3 regions of the Candidatus Thiodictyon syntrophicum genome follow, and region 1 is predicted to be linked to each of the others. Evidence: predicted binding sites of a transcription regulator. Region 1 holds the regulator's gene; each other region holds the start of a gene.
The links. The regulator sigma-54, encoded in region 1, starts transcription at its own class of promoters, with help from an activator protein. The targets are predictions, from matches to a motif close to TGGCANGNTNCNTGCTT.
Positions count from the first base shown of each region.

Region 2: a site for sigma-54 is predicted at 3,198-3,214, ahead of THSYN_RS31825 (formylmethanofuran dehydrogenase subunit B). Genes of this name have one in related genera too.
Region 3: a site for sigma-54 is predicted at 3,354-3,370, ahead of THSYN_RS10585 (PEP-CTERM sorting domain-containing protein). Genes of this name have one in related genera too.

Region 1 is NZ_CP020370.1:470,109-475,401, reverse strand. It holds gene lptA (lipopolysaccharide transport periplasmic protein LptA) at 1-566, shown strand, start outside; gene lptB (LPS export ABC transporter ATP-binding protein) at 563-1,288, shown strand; gene THSYN_RS02060 (RNA polymerase factor sigma-54) at 1,390-2,892, shown strand; gene hpf (ribosome hibernation-promoting factor, HPF/YfiA family) at 2,927-3,256, shown strand; gene THSYN_RS02050 (PTS sugar transporter subunit IIA) at 3,494-3,943, shown strand; gene THSYN_RS02045 (hypothetical protein) at 3,960-4,661, shown strand; gene THSYN_RS02040 (IS1 family transposase) at 4,636-5,293, opposite strand, start outside.
Region 2 is NZ_CP020372.1:138,722-144,014, reverse strand. It holds gene THSYN_RS31830 (formylmethanofuran dehydrogenase subunit A) at 1-1,215, opposite strand, end outside; gene THSYN_RS31825 (formylmethanofuran dehydrogenase subunit B) at 1,622-2,920, opposite strand; gene ppsR (transcriptional regulator PpsR) at 3,958-5,293, opposite strand, start outside.
Region 3 is NZ_CP020370.1:2,518,274-2,523,566, reverse strand. It holds gene miaB (tRNA (N6-isopentenyl adenosine(37)-C2)-methylthiotransferase MiaB) at 1-472, opposite strand, end outside; partial or broken gene THSYN_RS10590 (AAA family ATPase) at 641-2,420, shown strand; gene THSYN_RS10585 (PEP-CTERM sorting domain-containing protein) at 2,636-3,172, opposite strand; gene THSYN_RS10580 (AAA family ATPase) at 3,869-5,293, shown strand, end outside.

The sequences.
Region 1 (5,293 bases):
TCTTGACCCTGGGTCTGGGCCTGACGACCCGCAGCGCCGTCGCGCTGCAGAGCGACGCGGCGCAGCCCATGCTGATCGAGGCCGACCGCGTCGAGGTCGACGAGGGCAAGAGCACCAGCCTTTATCTGGGCCAGGTCCAGGTCGACCAGGGGACCATGCGCCTGCTGGCCGACCAGGTCACGGTCCACCACCGCAGCGACCGCCAGATCAAGTACATCATCGCCCGGGGCGAACCGGCCAGTTACAAACAGCAACTGGACGGCGAGCAGGGCGAGATGCAGGCCTTTGCCAAGCGCATGGACTACGACGCGGACCGCGACGAGCTGATCCTGACCGGCGAGGCGCTGGTGATCCAGGGCACGGACCGCATCGCCAGCGAGCGGATCGTCTATGATCGGGCCCATGCACGGGTGCAGGCGGGAGGCGACAGCCGGGTGAAGATCCAAATGACGCCGCAGGCCAAGAAGGACGGCAAGCCGCCGGCGCCCGGCACCGCCGCGGCACCCCCGGCGCCCCCGGTACCCACCCCCAAGGCACCCCCGCCCGGCAAGCAGGGCGGCGCGTGAGCACCCTCTGCGCCACCCACCTGAAGAAGCGCTACCGCAACCGCCAGGTCCTGCGGGACGTGAGTGTCGAGGTGAACGCGGGCGAGGTGGTCGGCCTGCTCGGCCCCAACGGTGCCGGCAAGACCACCTGTTTCTATCTGATCGTCGGGCTGATCCCGAGTGACCACGGACGCATCGAGTTGAACGGCCGCGACCTCACGCAACTGCCGATGCACGCCCGCGCCCGGGCGGGACTGAGCTACCTGGCGCAGGAGCCCTCGGTCTTCCGTAAACTCTGCGCACGCGACAACATCCTGGCGATCCTTCAGACCCGCCGCGACCTGAACCGCAACCAGCAGCGCGAGCGTTGCGAACAACTGCTCCAGGAACTGGGGATCAGCCATGTCGCCGCCTCACTCGCACTCAGCCTGTCCGGCGGCGAACGCCGCCGCCTGGAGATCGCCCGCGCACTCGCCGTGGACCCGGTGGTGATGCTCCTCGATGAACCCTTCGCCGGGGTCGACCCGATCGCGGTCGGCGACATCAAGGCCATCGTCGCGCACCTGCGCGAGCGCAACATCGGCGTCCTGATCACCGACCACAACGTCCGCGAGACCCTCGACATCTGCGATCGCGGCTACATCATCAGTGACGGCAGCATGATCGCCGCCGGCACTCCCACGCAACTGCTCGCCGACCAGCAGGTGCGCGAGGTCTACCTCGGCACCGATTTCTCCATGTGAGCGCCCCAGACCATTCCGCCATGGCGCCCGAATAGGCTAGAATCAAAACAGGCACTCAACTTGCTAGACTCGATCGGTCCACCCCACACGCAGCCCCCGCGATGAAGCAGTCCATCCAGCTTCGACTTGGTCAGCATCTGTCGATGACGCCCCAGTTGCAGCAGGCGATCAAGCTCCTTCAGCTATCCAACCTGGAGCTCCAACAGGAGATCCAAGAGGTCCTGGACAGCAATTTCATGCTCGAGGAGGGCGATGAGGCCGACCGCTTCCAGGCCGCCGACGCCGCCGACGCCCGCCTGGTTCAGGACGCCACGCCGGAGCCGACGGCCACCGTCCAGGAACAGACGATCGAACGCGAGGTTCAGGGCGAGTCCAGCGAGATGCCGGACGAGCTCCCGGTGGACACCCACTGGGACGATGTCTACGAAAACTATCTCCCGAGCGGCAGCCAGGGCAGCGACGACAACGACTTCGACCCCTTCTCCCAGCAGAGCCGCCCGGAGACCCTGCATGACCACCTGATCTGGCAGCTCAATCTGGCCCGGCTCAGTGCGCGCGACGAGGTGATCGCGCTCGCGGTGATCGACGCCATCGACGGCAACGGCTACCTGCGCACGGACTGCGAGGAACTGCTGAGCACCCTGGGCGACCCGACGATCGCCCCCGAGGAGGTCACCACCATCATCCACCGGGTCCAGTCATTCGACCCGGCGGGGGTCGGCGCCCGCGATCTGCGCGAGTGTCTGTTGCTGCAACTGCGCCAGTTACCCCAGGGCGCGCCGACGGCCCCCGGCCAGACCACGCCGCAGGCGCTGGCCATCGCGATCTGCGCGGACGGGTTCGACTTTCTGCCCCGCAACGACGTGGCGGCCCTGGCACGCCTGCTGGGCGCCCCGGAAGCGGCGATCCACGCCGCCCTGGAGGTGATCCGGCACCTGAATCCCCGCCCCGGCACCTTGATCGCGGAGACCGCGTCGGAGTACGTTGTACCCGACATCTTCGTGCGGCGTGTGGAAGGTGTGTGGCAGGTCGAGCTGAATCCGGAAACTACGCCTAAACTAAGAGTGAACGCCGACTATGCGCGGCTCATCCGGCGCAGCGACCAGAGTGCGGACAGCATTGCCTTGAAAAGTCACCTGCAAGAGGCCCGCTGGTTCATCAAGAGCCTGGTCAGCCGCAACGACACGGTCCTGCGCGTCGCCGCCAAGATCGTGGAATTGCAGCAGGAATTTCTCGAACGCGGTGAGGAGGCCATGAAGCCGCTGATCCTGCGCGACGTCTCCGAGGCGCTGGACCTGCACGAGTCCACCATCTCGCGGGTCACCACCCAGAAATACATGCACACCCCGCGCGGGACCTTCGAGTTCAAGTTTTTTTTCTCGTCCCACGTGAACACGGCGGCCGGGGGCGAGTGTTCATCCACGGCCATCCGCGCCCTGATCCGCAAGATGATCACCAATGAATCGGCCCGCAAGCCCTTGAGCGATAGTCGGATCGCCGACGAGTTGGCCGATCAGGGCATCAATGTTGCGCGACGCACCGTCGCGAAATACCGCGAGGCGATGGGCATCCCACCCTCGAACGAACGCAAACGCCTGGCTTGACAGGCGGTTTGAAACCAGAGGAGAAGACCAGACCATGCATATCAACCTGACGGGTCACCATATCGACGTGACCGAGGCCCTCAAGGGGTACGTCGATAACAAGTTCGAGCGCCTGGCTCGCCATTTCGACCACGTCATCAACGCCCACGTCATCCTGACGGTGGAGAAATTGGCCCAGCGCGCCGAGGCCACCCTGCATGTGAACGGCGGTAAGCTGTTCGCCGACTCGGTCCATGAGGACATGTATGCCGCCATCGACACCCTGATCGACAAGCTGGACCGCCAGATCCTGCGCCACAAGGAGAAGAAGGCCAGCCACCGCCCGGTGGCCGTCACCGGCACCAAGCCCGGCGAGACCGAGTAAGGGCGAACCCCGATAAACCACAGGGTCGCACCCGGGCCGGCACGCACGGACACCTCGGACACCCGTTCGAGGTGTCTTTCGTTGCGACCCGGGGCCATCCGAACCAGTGTGACGGGCGCGTGCGTCCCGCACGACCAAGAGGAGTCAGCCGACATGACCCGCACCCACTTGCGCGACCCGCGCCGCGGTACCTGCCGCGCCGTCCGGCATTGCGTCCGCGGCCAGGAGCGGTAGCCGATGTTACCGCCCGACTTCATCAACGAACACCGCATTGGCCGCGGTCTTGAGATCGCGAGCAAAAAGCGTCTGCTCGAGACCCTGGCCCGCCTCCTGGCCACGGACCATCCGCAGTTGAAACCGGACCTGATCTTCGAGCGTCTCCTGGAGCGCGAGCGGCTCGGCAGTACCGGGCTCGGGCACGGCATCGCCCTGCCCCACGCCCGCGTCAAGGAGGCCACCCAGTCCCTGGGCGCCTTCGTCTCCCTCGCCCGCGGGGTCGATTACGACGCGGCCGACGGGGAGCCTGTCGATCTGGCCTTTGCGCTGCTGGTGCCCGAGACCGCCACCGAGGAGCACCTGCAACTCCTGGCCGAGTTGGCCGGCCGCTTCAACGATCCCGCGGTGCGCCAGCAGTTGCGGCAGGCGGGGTCCGCCGCCGCCGTCCTGCGCGTCTTCGGCGTCGCCTAGCGCACGGCGCCCCATCATGGCCGACAGCCTCCAGTCACTCATCCGGCACACCGGGCCCCGCACCCGGCTGCGCTGGCTCACCCCTGAGCCCGGCACCCGCCGCCCGCTGCGCGGGGACGACCCGACCCTGTCCGGCCAGGCCCTGGTCGGGTCGCTCAACTGCATCCACCCGAACCGGCTGCAGGTTATCGGTCGCGCGGAACTCGTGTACCTGGCCGGTCTCGGCGCCACCGCCTTCGCCGAGACCATCGAAAAGCTCTTCACCGACCGGCCCACCGCGGTGATCTTCTGCGACGGGATCGAGCCCGAACCACTGTTCTGGGACTGGGCCGAACGCACCGGCACCCCCCTGATCGGGTCCCCCGTCTCGGACGAAGAGTTGATCAATCAACTGCGCTACTATCTGACCCACGCCTTGGCGGAACGCAAGACCATCCACGGCGTCTTCATTGAGGTCTTGGGGATGGGCGTGCTGCTGGCCGGGGACCCGGCGGTCGGCAAGAGCGAGTTGGCGCTCGATCTGATCAGCCGCGGACACCGCCTGATCGCCGACGACGCACCCCAGTTCGCCCGCGTCGCACCGGAGAAACTGGAAGGCACCTGCCCGGATGCCCTGCTCGATTTCCTGGAGGTCCGCGGCCTGGCACTGGTTCAGTTTGGTTCTTCCTTATCCTTATGTTTTTGTAGTATTTTTATAACCTGGGCTGTCGAACTCTAAGGACCTCATCCCACGAGAGTCCCTGCTGGAGAATCCCCAGAGCCACCGCAGGAACCTGTTTTGTCGTGAAGTGGCTGCGAATAAAGTTATGGACAATCCACAACATATCCAATGTTCTTTGCAAACCAGAAATGCTCTTCGCGTACGTATTCGTTCGGCGGCGATAAGCAGAATTCTTTCGCCGAAATGAAGCGTTCGATGCTTCCAAATGATTAGCATGAATATCGGCTGGCGTCACATCTTGATCGGTTTCTGGATGCTCCGGATGAGGGGTTTCGTATTTGGGACGCGAGTGCCCCGTTCTATCAGTTCCTTTCCCTTTATTCTTAAGGCGCACCTTCACACCGCGACGAAGCACTTTCGGTGGGCGGCCGCGTTTTCCGGTTCGCAATACTTCGTGGCAAATTTCAAACAGGAGATTGCCATACCGACGTTCCCCGTCGGTGACTAGAGTGACATCGCCAGTACGCAGGATGACATCTCTAAGTATTTGTATGGCATATGAAAATAGGCTGCGATCCTTTTTCCCGCACTGAAGCGCCCAGATAAATCGACTTGCCCTTTCCATCAGTACGATCGTCCAGCCTTCACAATCCTCCGGGGGGACATTCCTATTCACTTTCGTATAAAGC
Region 2 (5,293 bases), on a different replicon from region 1:
ACAGTCATTGCGGAAACCCCGGTCCATCAGCAGCCGAATGAGCCGCGGGTAGCTGGTGAAGGGGGCGCCGTTGGGGTGGTCGGTGGTCAGGAAGACCCGCCAGGGATCGTCCACCATCAGGAACAGTTCCAGGCCGATGGCCCATTGCAGCGCGTTGACGAAATTCTGGTCGCGATAGCGGAACGGCACCACCCCGCAGCCCGCGTCGCACTCGATGTCCATGCAGGTCCACTTGCGCGGGTGTGCGTGCTGGTGGTTGGCATACTGGCGCATGGTGTCGCCGGACACGGTCAGGGTCTGGCCGAACATCACCTGACCCACGTCGATGGTGACGTTCGGCCGGCGGTTGACCGCCTCGGCAATCACCGCCGCGGCGGATGAAAAGCGTCGGTCGCCCTCGGTCCCATAGCTGTGAAATTGGATATGGGTAAGATGGATCGGCAGTCCCTCGGCGGCGTCGATGGTGGCGAGCGTGGAGACCTGGTTACCCGGGATACCCAGATTGCTCGCGTGCACATGCAGCGGGTGCGGGACGCCCAATTCCGCCACCGCGCGGCTCAGGGTCCGCAGGATGTCGCGGGGGGTGAGCGGGTAATGGGGATGGCGTTCATCGACGTCGAGCTTGCGGGCATTGAACTTGAAGGCGTTGATCCCGCCCGGGTTGACGACCTTGATGCCGATACACTGGGTGGCCTTCAGGGTCCAGGCCACATAATCATTGATGACCTCCTGGCCCACCCCCTCGCTCATGAGTTGGAGCAGCAGGTCGTCATTGCCGAGCATGGCATAGCCGCCGGTGTCGAGCATCGGGGTATCCGCCATTTCCATGTGGGCCTGGCGGGCATTCATCGGCAGCACGGCCGGCTCGAAGGCGGTCGTATAGCCCATCTCCGCGTAGCGATAGCCGGCGGCGAAGGTCGAGGGCACCACCTGCCCACCCCCGGTGCGAGTCACTGCGGTACGGACACGGCGATGGGCCCGTTGATCCTCCGGCAGCATGGTGCGGGCGATGTTGACCTTGCCCCCGCCGATATGGGTATGCAGGTCGATGGCGCCGGCCATCACCAGCTTGCCGCGCAGGTCATGGGTATGGTCCGGGTCCTCCCCGGGCGCGGGCGCGACGAGTTGTCCGTCACGGATGAAGAGATCGCGGACCTCGCCGTCGATCCCCTGGGCGGGATCGTAGATCAGGCCGCCGACGAGCTTGGTCAGCATCTGTCTCCTCCTGTACCGATCATCGTAGTCACAGTGTCCGAAAAAGAGGGGTCGTCCGCAAATGAACGCAAATCGGCGAGGCCCGGTCCGCGCAGCGGACCCTACGGGCACGACGCCGCGTAGGGTCCGCTGTGCGGACCAGCACCCCCGACACGAGCGCCGTGGCCCGAGCAATGATCAAGGCCGCCGGATAACGAATCATTTTCATTTGCTCTAATTTGCGGACAAATATCTTAGTAATCCTAAAATCCACAGATGAACACAGATGAACACAGATTTTCTTTGAATTGTCATGCGCCTATCGCTGATGTCACAATCACCGGCAAGGTGAGCCCCCGCGCAAGCGTAAGTCAATGAATTATCTGTGTTCATCTGTGTTCATCTGTGGACAACTCCTCTCTCCAGGTCACTTGGCAGTGGCCCCAAGCCGCTCGCTCAGCATCCCGATCACCCCCGCCACCGACGCCAACCCCAGGTCGCGCACCTGCCCGAGCGGCAGGGGACAGACGGCATCGGTGCGGTACCAGTGCCCGGGGTGGTCGATCCCCGGCAGGCCCACCGGGATGAAGACCTCCGGCACCTGGCCACAGGGGAACCCCGGGTAACCCAAGACGATAGTCGGACACTTGGCTGTCGGCGTCGCGGCGGGGTTGGCGGCCGGCAGCGCCTGGACCCACAGCAGCAGGTCGGACTGCCCCTGCGCCAGCAGGTCCTGGTGGCGGTAGAGCAGCGGCTCGTAGCAGAAGCTGCCCTGTTGGCGACCGCTGCGCAGCGGATAGCCGGTCTGCCAGGTGCAGACCTGGTTGGCCGTCAGGTCCCCCAGGGTCCCGGCCAGGGGCAGCGCGGCGGCCCGCGTCGTGCGGTTGAGGTCGCGGACCAGTTCCACGAAGGCCTGGACCGTCAACTCCGCGTGGGGGAAGGCGAGTTCGCCCGCGGCCCAGGTCACCACGGCGTAGCGGGCGCCGCACAGCCAGCCCGCCAACTGCATCAGTTGCGCGCTCGCCACCCCGGGGATGGCATCGGCCCGGACCGGCCGACCGGCGATCAGGCCGCGCAGCAGGGCGCCGACCCCGGCCAGGTCCGTCAACGCCACCGGAATCAGGGTCGGGTTGGCGGCAGCAAGCTCGGCCGGCAGCGGACCGGCTTGCGCGGGGCCGAGCAGGACCAGACGGCGCTGCGCGGGCGGTGAGAAGAGGGCCTCGGGGGGCAGCAAGACACGCTCGCACAGTCGCGGGAAGCGGTGCGGGACCTCGCGGCCCAGGATCAGGATCAGGTCCGCCCGGTTACGCACCTCGGTCAGGGTCGCGGTCATCCAGCCGCCGTCCTGGAGGACCAGCAGATTGCGGAACAGGGCGTCAGCCGCGACGTGATCGAGCAGGGCCCCGCAGCGATCGGCCAGATCCAGCAGGGCGCGCATCCCGTTGACATCGGTCACCAGACCGCCGAACAGCGGCGCCCGGGCTGCCGCGAGCAGCCCGGCGGCCTGGGCCAGGGCCGCCTCGAGGGTCACCGGCTGGCCGTCGATCAGTGCGGCCCCGGGACCCGCGGCCATGGCCCCGGCGAAGGCGTTGCGGGCGGTCCGGCAGCCGTTCACCAGGACCAGGCCGGCATCCGGGCCAGCGGCGACGCTCAGGTCATCGCACGCGAGGCCGCAGAAGGGGCAGGTCAGGTTGCCTGGTGTCTGGGCGGGGTCACTCGTCCACATCGTGGTGCAGTCGCTCCGGGGTGTCCGCGGGTCTTGAGCCGGTACGCGGCCATTCAGCCCAGAAAGAGCAGTTCTCTCACAGAGACACAAAGATCACAAAGATTTTCAGAGCGATATGTCGGGCGAGGAGGTCACCCGGGCGGTGATCGGCCCAACACCTTCAATGATCTGTTTTTCTTTGTGTTATTCGTGTCTTTGTGAGAGCAATTGCCGGATTTGGGTTCAGGGTGCCCGGCGATTGGGTTGGGCACCGGGTCGCGAGCGATCAATGCCTGTTAAGCAAGAGCCGTTCCCACCGCCGAAACGCTGTGCGCAAGGCGCGATAGAACTGTTTTTCCTCAGGTCATCGGCGGCTTGGCGAGGCTCGGCAGCGACGGCGGGCGCGCGGGTCAGTGCCCTGTGTCAGACCTGAGACAGACTGCCCGCGCGTTGCGACGGCGGCGCGCGGTTCGATCATGAGAACAGCCGCCCGTCAATTGCTCCAATCGTTTGCCGCGTTGCCCGAGGCAAGCGGCGCGAGGTTCTGCTGGAGCTTCTGCGCAGCAGAAGACACCCTACGAGGCCCCGTCGGACCAGGATCTGATCAGCGCCGCGGACGCTATCTTTCAAGATCTCAATCGACGCGAGACGCCGGCGTGAAAGCACCCGGCCGCGGCGAGTGTGCTTGTGGTTGGGCCTTGAATTCCCCAGCAGTTGCAGCGGTGTGCCCGGATCGGGCGGCGGGACGGGGCATTCGCCCCGTCCCGAGCGTTTATTGCTGTGCTGAGCGCTGATGCGATTCAGCAGGTCGGGGAAAAACGTTTCGGACGGGGCGAATGCCCCGTCCGGCAGTTGAAACCCATCCTTACCCAGGGGTCTGAGCGTGCATCCTGATGGGTTTCGCTGCGCTCTACCCATCCTACGCGCTATGCGCTGCACTTCCGAAAATCCTGTTAATCCTGCGAAATCCTGTTAATCCTGTCCGTTTGTCGCCAGCCCGCACCATTGTCTATGCCTGATGTATGGCCTATGACTGGTCGATCTGAGGCGAACCCTCGCTACGGCAACACCGCCGGATCGGCCAACAGCTTGGGATCATCCTCCAACCCATAGCGGCCCAGCTTGACATAGAGGCTCTGGCGGCTGAGGCCCAACAACTCCGCCGCGGCGGTCCGGTTGCCGGCGGTCAGATCCAGCGCGGCCTCGATGTAGCGCTGTTCGACGACCGCGACCGTGTCGTCCACCAGCTTGCGCAGGGTCGTCTTGCCGATCTGTCTGGTCAGGGACTCCATCACCCCGTCCATGCCCCGCCCCTGGTCGGCGGCCGACAGGCGCCGGCTCACGTCGCGGATGAAGACACCGATGGTCCCGCCCTGTTTGCCGCCCCGGCCGGCGGCCGATATCTCGGCCTGGACTTCGGTGCCGAGGTCGCCGTGCAGGACCGTGGAGAAGAGCTTGACCGCCCCCAGCCGCATCACGTTGGCCAGCAGTACCGTCAGATCCGCCCCCGGTCGGCCGAGCCAGCGGCCCAGGGGCTCGCCCAGTACGGCCGCCTCCGAACCCATCTGGACCAATTCCAGAAAGGCCCGGTTGGCGCGCAGGATCGTGCCCTCGTGGCTGATGACCACGAAGCCGTCCGGCCCACCCTCGATCAGGTCCTCGAACCGCACCGGGTCGGCCGGGTCCGGCGGGGTCTGGTCCAGGGCCGCCGGTGCCAGTTGGACCAGGAGGACCTCCTCCTGGGCGCAACTGACCAGGGAGGCCCGCACCAGCCAGGGGGTCTGGGTCCGCCCCAGGCGCAACAGGACCCCGGGGGCCTTGCCTCGCTCGCGGATGCGCTGGATCATCCCGTCGAAGACCTCGCGCTCGTCGGCCCGCAAGGCCTCCGGAAAGCGCAGGTCGGCGGCGCCCTTGGTCGGGGCCGCCCCGATCCCGAGGGCCGCCGCGGCGGCGGGGTTCAGATCGACGATGCGCAGGGTGGCGGCACGCAACAGCAGGACCGCATCCCGGGAGGAGTTGAACAGGAGGCGGTAGCGGGTCTCGACCTCGCGCAGCTTCCAATAGTCCCGCTCCATTGCCTGCTGGGCCTCGACAAGCCGCGACTGGAGTTCGGCCACCGCCCGCAGATTCTTGCCGACGGCCAGGAGCCCGGTGTGCCCGCCGAGCAGGACGGTCGTGTACTCGACCGGGATCTGGAGCCCGCTGGGGAAGCGCTGTGTCACATTGCGAAAGGCGCAAACGCCGGTCTCACGGGCGTATTCCATCATGCGCCGCAGGCCCTCGCTGTCGGACTCGCTCACCGTGTCCGCCCAGGGGTTGCCGATCCAGTCGGCCACGCCCTCGTCGGCGAACAGGTTGGACAGTGTCGCATCGCGGATGATGCCCTGGGTGTCG
Region 3 (5,293 bases), 2.0 Mb from region 1:
AGCACCCCTCCATCACCGAGACAAAGGCCGTCGGCCCCTCCGCCCGGGGCGCGGGCAGGCAGTCGAACTTCTCGTCTACCGGGAAGGAGACATCGACCTGGGGCTGCCGGCCCGCCGCCAGCTCATCGAGCATCTGCGGCAGGCGGTGCAGGGTCTGGGGGCCGAACACCAGGTCCACATAGGGGGCGCGGGTGCGGATGGCCTCCCCCTCCTGGCTCGCCACGCACCCACCGACGCCGATCACCAGGTCCGGCCGCGCCAGCTTCCAGGGCCGCCAGCGCCCAAGCTGGGAGAAGACCTTTTCCTGCGCCTTCTCGCGGATCGAGCAGGTGATGAGCAGCAGCACGTCCGCGTCCTCCGCCCGCTCGGTCAGCACCAGGCCTTGGGACTCACGCAGCAGGTCCGCCAGGCGCGCGGAGTCGTACTCGTTCATCTGGCAGCCGTGGGTTTGGATGTAGAGCTTGCGGGACATGGCGCTGAGGGTAACGGAAGGCGGGCGCCTGGTCCAGACGCACCGCGCCCCGACCCGGGTCCCGCGGGGACGGCACCGCGACCGGCCAGCCCGCCCACCACGGCGGCCGAGTACCGCAACGACGGTGCTATGCTGCACCGCTGGTTCGGCACGCGGGAGACGTCCGCCGTGAAATTTCCCTATGGTTTGAGCGACTTCGGCACCCTGATCCAGGACGGCTACTGGTATCAGGACCGCACCGACCGGATTCCCCAATTGGAGGACGCCGGGCGGCAATTGATCTTCATCCGCCCGCGGCGCTTCGGTAAGAGCCTGCTCCTGTCGATGCTGGAGCACTATTACGACCTGAACCGGGCGGACCAGTTCGACGCCCTGTTCGGGGGGCTGGCCATCGGGCGCGAACCGACGGCCCTGCACAACCAGTTCTTCGTGATGAAATGGGACTTCTCACTGGTCAAGGCGCAGGGGGAGGTCGGGGCGATCGAGGCGGCGTTGCATCGGCATTTCAACGACCGGGTGACGCAATGCGTGGCCGATTATGCGCCCTGGTGGACCCGGGCGATTACCCTCTGCCCGGACAATGCCGTCTCCTCGCTGGAGTCGCTGCTGGGCGCGGTGCGCGCTACGCCCCACAAGCTCTATCTGCTCATCGACGAATACGACAACTTCGCCAATGAGGTGCTGATGGCCGGGCCTGGTCAGAGCGGGGGCCAGGGCCACTATGAGTCGCTGCTCTACGGCGAGGGGTTGCTGAAGACCGTCTTCAAAATGGTAAAGGCAGCAGCGGGCGGCATGGGGTTGGACCGGGTGTTCATCACCGGGGTCTCACCGGTGGTCTTGAGCGATATGACCAGCGGCTATAACGTCGGTACGAACATCTACCTGGAGGCCGCCTTCAACGACCTGTGCGGGTTCACGGAACCCGAGATCGCCCGGGTACTGGAGCGACTGGCGGCGGACGGCGGCGAATGGTCCCCCGCCGCGGCCTTGGACACCATGCGGACCTTCTACAACGGCTATCGCTTCAGCGCGGAGGCGACCGCGAGCCTCTACAACCCCACCCTGAGCCTTTATTTCCTCGATGCCCTGCGGCGCCAAGGGCAGCCGCCGGCCCAGCTGCTGGACGAAAACCTGGCGATGGACCGCAACAAACTCGCCTATATCGCCCGCCTGCCCCATGGCGAGGACCTGCTGGTCGCGGCCTTGAGCGGCGACGACCAGGTCGTCATTCCGCAACTGGCTCGGCGCTTCGGGGTGGAGGACATGCTGCGCGCGGTCAAGGACCAGCCCTTCATGGCCTCGCTGCTCTATTACTTCGGGGTCCTGACCCTGGCGGGGCTGACGCCCTACAATGAGACCATACTCAAGGTCCCGAACCTCGTGGCCCGCGCGCTCTATGTGGAACGGCTGCGCGATACCTGGCTGCCGGAGTACGAGGATCGCAGCCGCATGGTCGCGGTGGCGCGTCACCTCTGCCAGACCGGCGACCCCGCCCCCCCTATGCGACTTCATCGAGTCACGCTTGTTCCGGGTGCTGTCGAACCGGGATTACCGCTGGACCAATGAGTTGCTGGTCAAGTTCGCCTTCCTTACCCTACTGTTCGACGACCGGCTCTATATGGCCGTCTCGGAACTGGAGACCGATCGGGGCTATGCGGACCTGGCGCTGATCGTGCGCCCGGACATGCGCCGGTTTCAGGCGCTCGACCTGCTGCTGGAATTCAAATATCTGGGGCTCAAGGACCTGGGACTCACCGGCGAGCAGGTGCGGGCGCAGCCGCGCGAGGCCCTGGCCGCCCTGCCGGCGGTGACGGCCCGACTCGATGAGGCGGCGGCGCAGGCGCGGGGCTACGGCGCCACGCTGCGCGGGCGCCATGGGCTCACGGACCTGCGCGCCCTCGCGGTGGTGGCATTGGGGGTCGAGCGGCTGGTGTGGCGGGTGCTGTGAACTTAAGGGCGGGACAGGACATGGGCCCCGTCCCGAAACGCCTTCTGGCTCCCACGCTCCTGCACGGGAGCAAGCGCGGGCGCTCCGCGTCCAGCGCCAAGACCGGACGCGGAGCGCCCGCACGGCATTCCCCTGCTTCCGCGTGGGAACGAGAGAGGGCTAAGGGGACGGTCAGTTCACGATCCGACGCGGCCAACGCACGGCGGCGTCACCCCTCACCCCGCCCGAACACTGCGCTGGCGGCGACGCGTGAGCCACACCGCGGGCACCGCGGCGAGCAGCAGCGCGAGCGGGGCGGGAACCGGGACTTCGACGGAGAAGGTGACGGAGGTGCCTTTGCCGCTATCGTAGGAATAGACCGAGCCTACCGAGGGCGAGGCCCCAGAGAAGGCAAAATACAAATAGTTATTCGCATAGGTGCCGCCACGGGTGGTGATGATATTCTGCCAGGTAGTCGCGGCGGTCTCCGTCAGGGAACCAAAATCCGTGCTGTACAGATCCAGATGGTTTCCCGAGACGTTGTTGTAATACCAAAGCTCGCTTTCGCCATTTCCGACACGGTTCGGAACGAAGCTCGAGGTCACACCATTGACCGTCCCGGTGATCAGGCTCGGCAGGATGCTGATCGAATCGCTCAGACTGCCGATCGTGAGGGCGCCGCCCGTCCAGCCGTCGGCGGCCGGATTGGCGATGCTGTAGTTGACGATGGCGGCGGCGGCCGGGCCGGCCGGCATCCAGGCGGCCAGGGTCAAGACCGAGGCCAGCAGTGGGGCGGCGACCGCGGATCGGCCAGCCGGGTAAGGGTGGGTGGGGTTCAGGTTGGACATGGGGGCTCCCGCGTGAGCGTGGGTTAAGGATTTGTCGTTCTTGGATCAGGCCGGTCCCAGGCCCTTGGTGACGTCCGCGGGGGTGAGAGCGATCCCTACTTAAAGTAAGCAATATCCGCGCCACATCCTGCCCTGCCCTGCCCTGCCCTGCCATCAAGAATAACAAACCAAAACAATTTTTTACGAGACGCATAAGGAAAACGGAAAGTGTCCTGAAGCGCCAGCCGACGCAACCGCGAAATCCATGCTGTAAAAAAAGCTGACACCGACCCGGCTTTTCGCCGACTGAAGTCGGCCGTCCCAGAGCCGGCCCGGCCCCGGGAGGTCGAATCCTGGCGCTGCCGCAACCGCCCGGGGGGCCGGCCGGTCCGGCCGGGGTGCTATGCTGAGTCGGCGTCTTAAGGCCGCACTCGCCCGCGCACCCTGCCCGGCGCGGGCGCGCACCGGGGCGGGCCCGCCCGCGATCAGCGCTGCGGCCAGTCCATCGCGGTGCCCGCGTCATCAGGGCTTCCAGCCCTGATGCAGTGAGGCGGCAATGGCCTGACGACGCGGCCGCCCCAGCCCGGCCGCAGTGATGATCAAGACCGGCGAACCCTGATCCAGCACGCGAGCATCGGCATCATGAAATTTCCCTATGGTCTGAGCGATTTCGGCACCCTGATCCAGGAGGGTTACTGGTATCAGGACCGCACCGACCGGATTCCCCAATTGGAGGACGCCGGACGGCAATTGATCTTCATCCGCCCGCGGCGCTTCGGCAAGAGCCTGCTGCTGTCGATGCTGGAGCATTATTACGACCTGAATCGGGCGGACCAGTTTGCCGCCCTGTTTGGGGGGCTCGCCATCGGGCGGGACCCGACGCCGCTGCACAACCAGTTCTACGTGATGAAGTGGGACTTCTCGCTGGTCAAGGCGCAGGGTGAGGTGACGGCGATCGAGGCGGCGCTGCATCGGCATCTCAATGATTGTATCGCAGAGTTTGCCCTGCGCTATCAGGCGCGGATGCCCCCGGTCATCACGATCCAGGCCGACAACGCCCTCTCGTCGCTGCGCTCGGCCCTGATGGCGGTCTCCCAGACGCCCCACAAGCTCTATCTGCTCATCGACGAATACGACAACTTCGCCAATGAGGCGCTGATGGCCGGGCCTGGTCAGAGCGGGGGCCAGGGGCACTATGAATCGCTGCTGTATGGCGAGGGGTTGCTGAAGACCGTCTTCAAGATGGTGAAGGCGGCGGCGGGCGGTATGGGGTTGGACCGGGTCTTCATCACCGGGGTCTCGCCGGTGGTCCTGAGCGATATGACCAGCGGCTATAACGTCGGGGAGAACATCTATCTGGCGCCGGACTTCAACGACCTGTGCGGTTTCTCCGAGCCCGAGATCGCCACGGTGCTGGAACGACTGGCCGCCGACGGCGCGTCCTGGTCGCCCGCCGCGGCGCTGGCGACCATGCGCACCTTCTATAACGGCTATCGCTTCAGCGAGGACGGCACCGAGAGCGTCTATAATCCGACCTTGAGCCTCTATTTCCTGAAGGCGCTGAGCCTTCGGGGGCAGCCTCCGCGACAACTCCTCGACGAAAACCTGGCGATGGACCGCAACAAACTCGCCTATATCGCCCGCCTACCCCACGGCGAGGACCTGCTGGTGGCGGCCTTGAGCGGTGACGATCAGGTTGTTATTCCGCAATTGGCCCGACGCTTCGGGGTGGAGGACATGCTGCGCGCGGTCAAGGACCAGCCCTTCATGGCCTCGCTGCTCTATTACTTCGGGGTCCTGACCCTGGCCGACCGGGGCCTGCTCGGGGAACTGGCGCTGAAGATCCCCAATCTGGTCGCCCGGGCACTCTATGTGGAGCGGTTACGGGACCTCTGGCTCCCCGGCTACGAGGAGCGCGAAACGGCGCAGGCTGCAGCCAAGACCCTCTACGTGCGCGGCGACCCGGCCCCCCTGTGCGACTTCATCGAGTCACGCTATTTCCGGGTGCTGTCCAACCGCGACTACCGCTGGACCAATGAACTCCTGGTCAAGTTCGCCTTCCTCACC